3 regions of the Serratia sp. CoH_134_PS_4 genome follow, and region 1 is predicted to be linked to each of the others. Evidence: predicted binding sites of a transcription regulator. Region 1 holds the regulator's gene; each other region holds the start of a gene.

The links. Region 1 encodes LexA, which represses DNA repair genes until DNA is damaged. Its sites were predicted from a motif close to TNCTGTATGTACATACAGNA; they were not measured.
Region 2: a site for LexA is predicted at 958-977, ahead of sulA (SOS-induced cell division inhibitor SulA). Genes of this name have one in related genera too.
Region 3: a site for LexA is predicted at 1,212-1,231, ahead of uvrA (excinuclease ABC subunit UvrA). Genes of this name have one in related genera too.

The regions. Positions count from the first base shown of each region.
Region 1 is NZ_JBXWKI010000017.1:50,997-53,266, reverse strand. Features, by position in the region: gene plsB (glycerol-3-phosphate 1-O-acyltransferase PlsB) at 1-276, opposite strand, end outside; gene AC2FCQ_RS21525 (diacylglycerol kinase) at 426-794, shown strand; gene lexA (transcriptional repressor LexA) at 916-1,524, shown strand; gene dinF (MATE family efflux transporter DinF) at 1,741-2,270, shown strand, end outside.
Region 2 is NZ_JBXWKI010000012.1:166,545-168,814, forward strand. Features, by position in the region: gene ompA (porin OmpA) at 1-71, opposite strand, end outside; gene sulA (SOS-induced cell division inhibitor SulA) at 430-936, opposite strand; gene AC2FCQ_RS18720 (TfoX/Sxy family DNA transformation protein) at 1,169-1,828, shown strand; gene yccS (YccS family putative transporter) at 1,829-2,270, opposite strand, start outside.
Region 3 is NZ_JBXWKI010000005.1:282,870-285,139, forward strand. Features, by position in the region: gene AC2FCQ_RS11090 (3-oxoacyl-ACP reductase family protein) at 1-475, shown strand, start outside; gene ssb1 (single-stranded DNA-binding protein SSB1) at 538-1,074, opposite strand; gene uvrA (excinuclease ABC subunit UvrA) at 1,352-2,270, shown strand, end outside.

The DNA of each region.
Region 1 (2,270 bases):
GAACACGCGCGGGCCGTCGTGAATAAACACGTGGCTAGGCAGCACGGTGCCGTCTATCTCCAGCGGATTGAGAGGATCGGGCAGATCCTGCGCCAGGCACTGGGTGCGCAGCGTCAGTAAATCCGCCTTGGAATTATAAGGTAAAACATACAAAATCGGCCGTGAGGGATCCAACCCTAACTCCGTGACCGGATCTGAAGGGATAACCTTACTTCTTACCAACAATTTAAGTGGTAAATTCAATAGTTTATAATAAATTTTACGCCAACCTGACATAACAACGTGAAGCCTCTTGTTAGCAATGCGTCGCAAGCATACCAGAAACCGGGTAGCAGATCTGTGGTGTTGGAAAACCGAGAGCCGGAAGCATTTCCTGGCCTAGACTCTTTAATTATGACTTACCTCTGTGAAAGGCACTAAAAAACATGGCAAACCAAGCAACCGGCCTGACCCGTATTATTAAAGCCGCCGGCTACTCTTATAAAGGCTTTTCCGCTGCCTGGCAGCATGAAGCGGCGTTCCGCCAAGAACTGGTCGCCACCGTGCTGGCTATCATACTGGCGATTTGGCTGGACGTGGGTGCGATAGCGCGCATTTTATTGATCGGATCGGTGCTGCTGGTGATGATCGTCGAGATGCTCAACAGCGCGATAGAAGCGATTGTCGATCGGGTTGGCACTGAACATCATGAGCTTTCGGGCCGGTCCAAGGATATGGGGTCGGCAGCAGTTTCACTGGCGATTATTTTGGCGTTGTTTGTCTGGGGCTCGGTGCTCTGGCAACACTTTGCCTGAATGGGGTGGCCCTGTTGCGACGTGGGTCGCTAATCCCTGATTTTTATTCATTCTTCGGTTCCCAAGCCGCACTTACCTGTATATACTCACAGCAAGACTGTATAAACAAACAGGGGGCGGAATGAAAGCACTAACTACCAGACAGCAAGAGGTCTATGATCTGATTCGCGATCATATTTCGTCCACTGGCATGCCGCCAACGCGCGCCGAAATCGCCATGCGTCTGGGGTTCCGCTCGCCAAATGCTGCAGAAGAACACCTGAAAGCATTGGCGCGTAAAGGCGTCATCGAGATCGTCTCTGGTGCATCGCGCGGCATTCGTTTGCTGATGGAAGATGAAGAAGGTTTACCGTTGATCGGTCGTGTTGCCGCCGGTGAGCCACTGTTGGCGCAGCAGCATATCGAAGGGCACTACAAAGTGGATCCTTCCTTGTTCAAGCCAAGTGCGGATTTCTTGCTGCGGGTCAACGGTATGTCGATGCGTGATATCGGTATTCTCGACGGCGATCTGCTGGCGGTACATAAAACTCAGGACGTGCGTAACGGCCAGGTCGTTGTGGCGCGTATTGAAGACGAAGTTACAGTTAAGCGTCTGAAAAAACACGGAAATGTTGTTGAGTTATTGCCGGAAAACAGCGAGTTCCAACCGATTGTGGTTGATCTGCGCCAGCAGAATTTCACCATTGAAGGCCTGGCGGTCGGTGTGATCCGCAATGGCGACTGGGTTTAATCCTCACGCCTACACATCGTCCTCTGATTTAAGTCGCCCCAGTTCTGGGGCGATGTCATATCTGATTCACTATATACCCTATAGCTTTCAAGTTGCAGCTAGGCGGCCAACTCGCTCATCCCCAGGCGCTTACTCAGGTAAGTAACTGGGGTGAGCGAGTGCAGATAACAACGCTGCAACTTGAAAGATGACGGGTATACACGGGAACATTCCACTATGCGCCTGCTTTCCGCCTTCACCAGCGATACCGATAAAGCCTTGTGGCGCCTCGCGCTACCGATGATCTTTTCCAATATCACCGTGCCGCTGCTTGGGTTGGTCGATACCGCAGTGATAGGTCACCTCGACAGCCCTGTTTATTTGGGGGGCGTGGCGGTCGGGGCGATGGCGACCAGCTTCCTGTTTATGTTGTTGCTGTTTTTGCGCATGAGTACCACCGGATTGACGGCACAGGCGCTGGGCGCACAAAACCCACAGGGATTGGCACGTGCCTTTATGCAGCCGCTGTTGCTGGCAGTATTGGCCGGCGTCGTTATCGTGTTGCTGCGCCATCCGTTGATCGATCTGGCGCTGCAGATTGTTGGCGGTGACGATGCGGTGCTGAAGCAGGCACGGTTGTTCCTTGAGATCCGTTGGCTGAGCGCGCCGGCAGCGCTGGCAAATATGGTGATCTTGGGTTGGCTGCTTGGCGTGCAATACGTGCGGGCGCCGGTCATCCTACTGATAGTCGGTAATGTGTTGAATAT
Region 2 (2,270 bases), on a different contig from region 1:
TTTGGGGCGGCTTGCGCTACGGTAGCGAAACCAGCCAGTGCCACTGCTAATGCGATAGCTGTCTTTTTCATTTTGCGCCTCGTTATCATCCAAATAGGCAATGAGCTTTAAAGCTGTTTTAAGCCCTTGGTTAAATTCCTTCGCCAAGGTTTGAGCCCTCGTTTGTTACTCGGCCAGTTTATCTGGCGTTATAGAGCAACCTTGGCGATGTAAAGTCTACAACGTGGCGCGAAAGTTACAAGTGTGATGTGATAAAGCTCTAAAAAAAAACGCAGAATTGTACATATTTGCTAACATTAACCGACCAAAAAACGAGCAAATCTACGCTCGTTTTTTGGTGCGGAACCGCAGCCGCACTCGCTTTGTCCCTGATCCCTGAAAGGTTCCCTTAGAGGGTGATGAAAATGATGGGAAAAATCCTAAATTTACTTAATGATACAAAGAAGAGTGAATTTTTAGGGTAGAACAGTGTCCGTGAACCGGGTTTATGTCACGTTGAGGACGCATAATGAACCCGTAAGCGTTACCTAATTCTGCCGCACGCCTTAATTTTAGACGATCTTCTTCTGTAAGGTCGGGTAGCCATCCAAGTACGACACTATAGTTACCTGTCAGCAACGCCTTTTCCATTGCTTCAACCGTATCTAGCGAACTGATTTGGCTAAGCTGCACCACTTTTTCGACCGGCAGCCCAGACTGCTGTAACCATAATTTGCTCAGCTTTTGTTGCGGAGTCAGCCATAACAGCCAGCGAGATTGCAGACCTAGTTGCTGCAACAGGGGCAATAACAATTGTGCCACAGCGGGCTGATGCTCGTTGTAAACAAGTTCACTGATAAGGCCATTCTTTTTGCCGGCATCTGTGTTTTCTGCAGCATTGTTCACCGCAAAAGAGGTGTGGCTGAAATGGGGTTTGTAGAGTGATTGAGTACGCATAAAGTATCCCGCCCGTAGTGTCACTGTATGTTTATACAGTACATCCTGTTGTGAATAAGATCAACCCAAATATTCGTAGTAGGTCTCATAATTGCGATTGTTTTTTAGACGATGAACTTTAGTGATTGGCATCGCTGCGGATAGTGCGTATTTTTCTAATTACTTGTTCACGTTACCTTTATTTCATTGATGAGGGGAATGATAGGACGGTAACTCACACCAGGAGAACATTATGAAAGGGACATCATCGGGAATGGTCGCACAGGCCAAAGCCTGTTTTTACGCATTAGGGGTTATCACTACACGCTCGCAATTCGGTGGTTACGGGCTACTGGCCGACGGCGTCATGTTCGCCTTGATCGCTGAAGGAGAACTGTACCTTCGGGCGACGGATTCCTTGGAACCCGCCTTTCGTGCACGCGGGATGGTCAATATGGTTTACTCCAAGCGAGGGGTGCCAATTACCATGCGTTATTACTGGGTGGATGAGGCTTTGTGGCGGGATCGCGATGAACTCGTTGGGCTCGCCTGGCAGGCTATTCGCGAAGCTCGCAGAGAGCTCCAAGTCAAAACAGATAACCAGAGTCGGCTTAAAACCTTGCCAAACATCGATATCAATATGGAGCGTTTACTCTGGCGAGCGGGTATTCGTAATGTCTATGACTTGCGGTTGAACGGTGCTAAACGTAGTTATCTTCGCTTATTGCAGCAGCAACATAACCTGGGTCTACGGGTGCTGCTTTCCTTGGGTGGGGCTATTGCCGGTTATCACCATGCGGCTTTACCTTCTGAATTGCGTAGCGAGTTGACCTGTTGGTTTGAGCGAACCGTGTCGTTGCTTCGTCATGGGCATCATCCAGACGTTAGGGGCCTCATAAAAGACCCCGAATAATCATGCCGATTTGCCTATTTGTGCATTAAGCATCGTGAGTTCTGGCAACAGTTCAATTACCAGCCCAATTTGCTGCAATACCAATTGATCTTTGCTTTCCGGTTCTGGTGCCGCGTGTTGGATACGTTCAGCCAGGCTTTCCAAAGCCTGGGTAATGCGCAGATTGTCTTGTTCTTCCAGATGCAGCGCACCGTCGACATAACATACTGCGTCGTTCAGCAGATCCAGCGTTGCGGAATTATTCAGTCGTTCACGGTGTGCACCCAGCGCAGAGATATAGCTCAGTAATGTGTGGTTCAAACACAGCAGCCGGAAGGCTGCATCCTGAACCTCTTTATTGGCTTTGGGATCGGCAGACATATTCGAAATCACCGAGGCCAACTCTGCGTCACTGTTGTGCGCATCCCGGCGGGCGATCCGGTATGGAAGGCCGTTATCTTTA
Region 3 (2,270 bases), on a different contig from region 1:
GAATAACGCCGGCGTGCTGGCGATGGGCAGCACCGAAGAACTGCCGCTGGAAGATCTTGATCGCACTCTGGCAGTTAACGTACGCAGCGTGTTTGTCGCCAGCCAGGAAGCCGCCCGCCATATGAATGACGGCGGCCGCATCATCAATATTGGCAGCACCAATGCTGAACGTATGCCTTTTGCCGGCGGCGCAGTCTATGCCATGAGCAAATCTGCGCTGGTCGGCCTGACCAAAGGTATGGCACGCGATCTCGGCCCGCGCGGTATCACCGTCAATAACGTTCAGCCCGGCCCTGTAGATACTGATATGAACCCAGCCAACGGTGATTTCGCCGAGCAGTTGAAAGCGATGATGGCGATCAGCCGTTATGGTAAAGATGAAGAGATCGCCAGTTTCGTCGCTTACCTCGCCGGCCCTGAAGCGGGATATATCACCGGCGCCAGCCTGAGCATTGACGGCGGCTTCTCGGCTTAATCTTTCTCAGAAAAGCAAAAAGCCCCTTTCGGGGCTTTTTTATTGGCTTCAGGCAACGGATATCAGAAAGGAATATCGTCGTCGAAGTCCATTGGTGGTTCGTTGCTGCTGGCAGCCGGTGCATTGTTCTGCGCTGGACGAGCTTGCTGACCACCGCTGAACTGGTTGCCACCCTGTGGCTGCTGAGGTTGGCCCCAACCGCCCTGGCCACCGGAAGCCTGGCCGCCGCCTGCTGGAGCACCGCCGCCTTGACGGCCGCCCAGCATCTGCATGGTGCCACCAACGTTAACCACAACTTCGGTGGTGTATTTTTCTACGCCAGCCTGATCGGTCCATTTACGGGTCTGCAGAGCGCCCTCGATGTACACCTGGGAACCTTTACGCAGATATTCGCCCGCCACTTCAGCCAGCTTGCCGAACAACACAACACGGTGCCACTCGGTCTTTTCTTTCTGCTCGCCAGTTGCCTTGTCACGCCAGCTTTCGGAGGTTGCCAGGGTAATGTTGGCCACTGCACCGCCATTCGGCATGTAACGGACTTCCGGGTCTTGGCCCAGATTCCCGACCAGAATTACTTTGTTTACGCCTCTGCTGGCCATGAGAACTCTCCTGATGATTGATTTTTACACAGTATAAACGAGTAAGTTTAACACGCTCAGCCTGAAACGACACCCGTGTTGATTACTGCGTCTTGTATTCCAGAATTGTCCTTTCGATCGACTTGCTTGCATTCATGTACTGGATATTCATTCAGGTTTTTTTGTGTCATAATTATGCGTTTCGTACTGGCTGTGCCGGTTTTTTGCGCGTTCGATCACAAAACAACCTGTAAATAACCCAGACAGGCGCGGTGTATCATCAAGACGGGAAGTGTAAATGGATAATATCGAAGTTCGTGGTGCTCGAACCCATAATCTCAAAAACATCAACCTGATTATCCCGCGTGACAAGCTGATCGTCGTCACCGGCTTGTCCGGTTCAGGCAAGTCCTCGCTGGCCTTTGATACTCTGTATGCTGAAGGGCAGCGTCGCTATGTAGAATCGCTCTCCGCCTATGCACGCCAGTTCCTTTCGCTGATGGAAAAACCGGACGTCGACCACATTGAAGGTCTGTCACCGGCGATCTCCATCGAGCAGAAATCGACCTCGCATAACCCACGATCCACGGTCGGTACCATCACCGAGATCCACGATTATCTGCGCCTGTTGTTTGCCCGCGTCGGCGAACCACGCTGTCCGGAACACCATGTACCGCTGGCGGCGCAAACTGTCAGCCAAATGGTGGACAACGTACTCAACCAGCCGGAAGGCAAACGCCTGATGCTGCTGGCGCCGGTCGTGAAAGACCGCAAGGGCGAGCACACCAAAACGTTGGAAAACCTGGCGAGCCAGGGCTACATCCGTGCCCGTATCGACGGTGAGGTGTGCGATCTGTCCGATCCGCCTAAGCTGGAATTACAGAAGAAACACACCATCGAAGTGGTCGTTGATCGCTTTAAAGTGCGTGACGATCTGTCTCAGCGTTTGGCAGAGTCGTTCGAGACGGCGCTGGAGCTGTCCGGCGGTACCGCAGTGGTCGCCGATATGGACGACGAGAAAGCGGATGAGCTGCTGTTCTCCGCCAACTTTGCCTGCCCAATCTGCGGTTACAGCATGCGCGAACTGGAACCCCGTCTGTTCTCGTTCAACAACCCAGCCGGTGCCTGTCCGACCTGTGATGGTCTGGGTGTACAGCAGTTCTTCGACCCGGAACGCGTGGTGCAAAACCCCGAGCTTTCGTTGGCCGGTGGCGCAA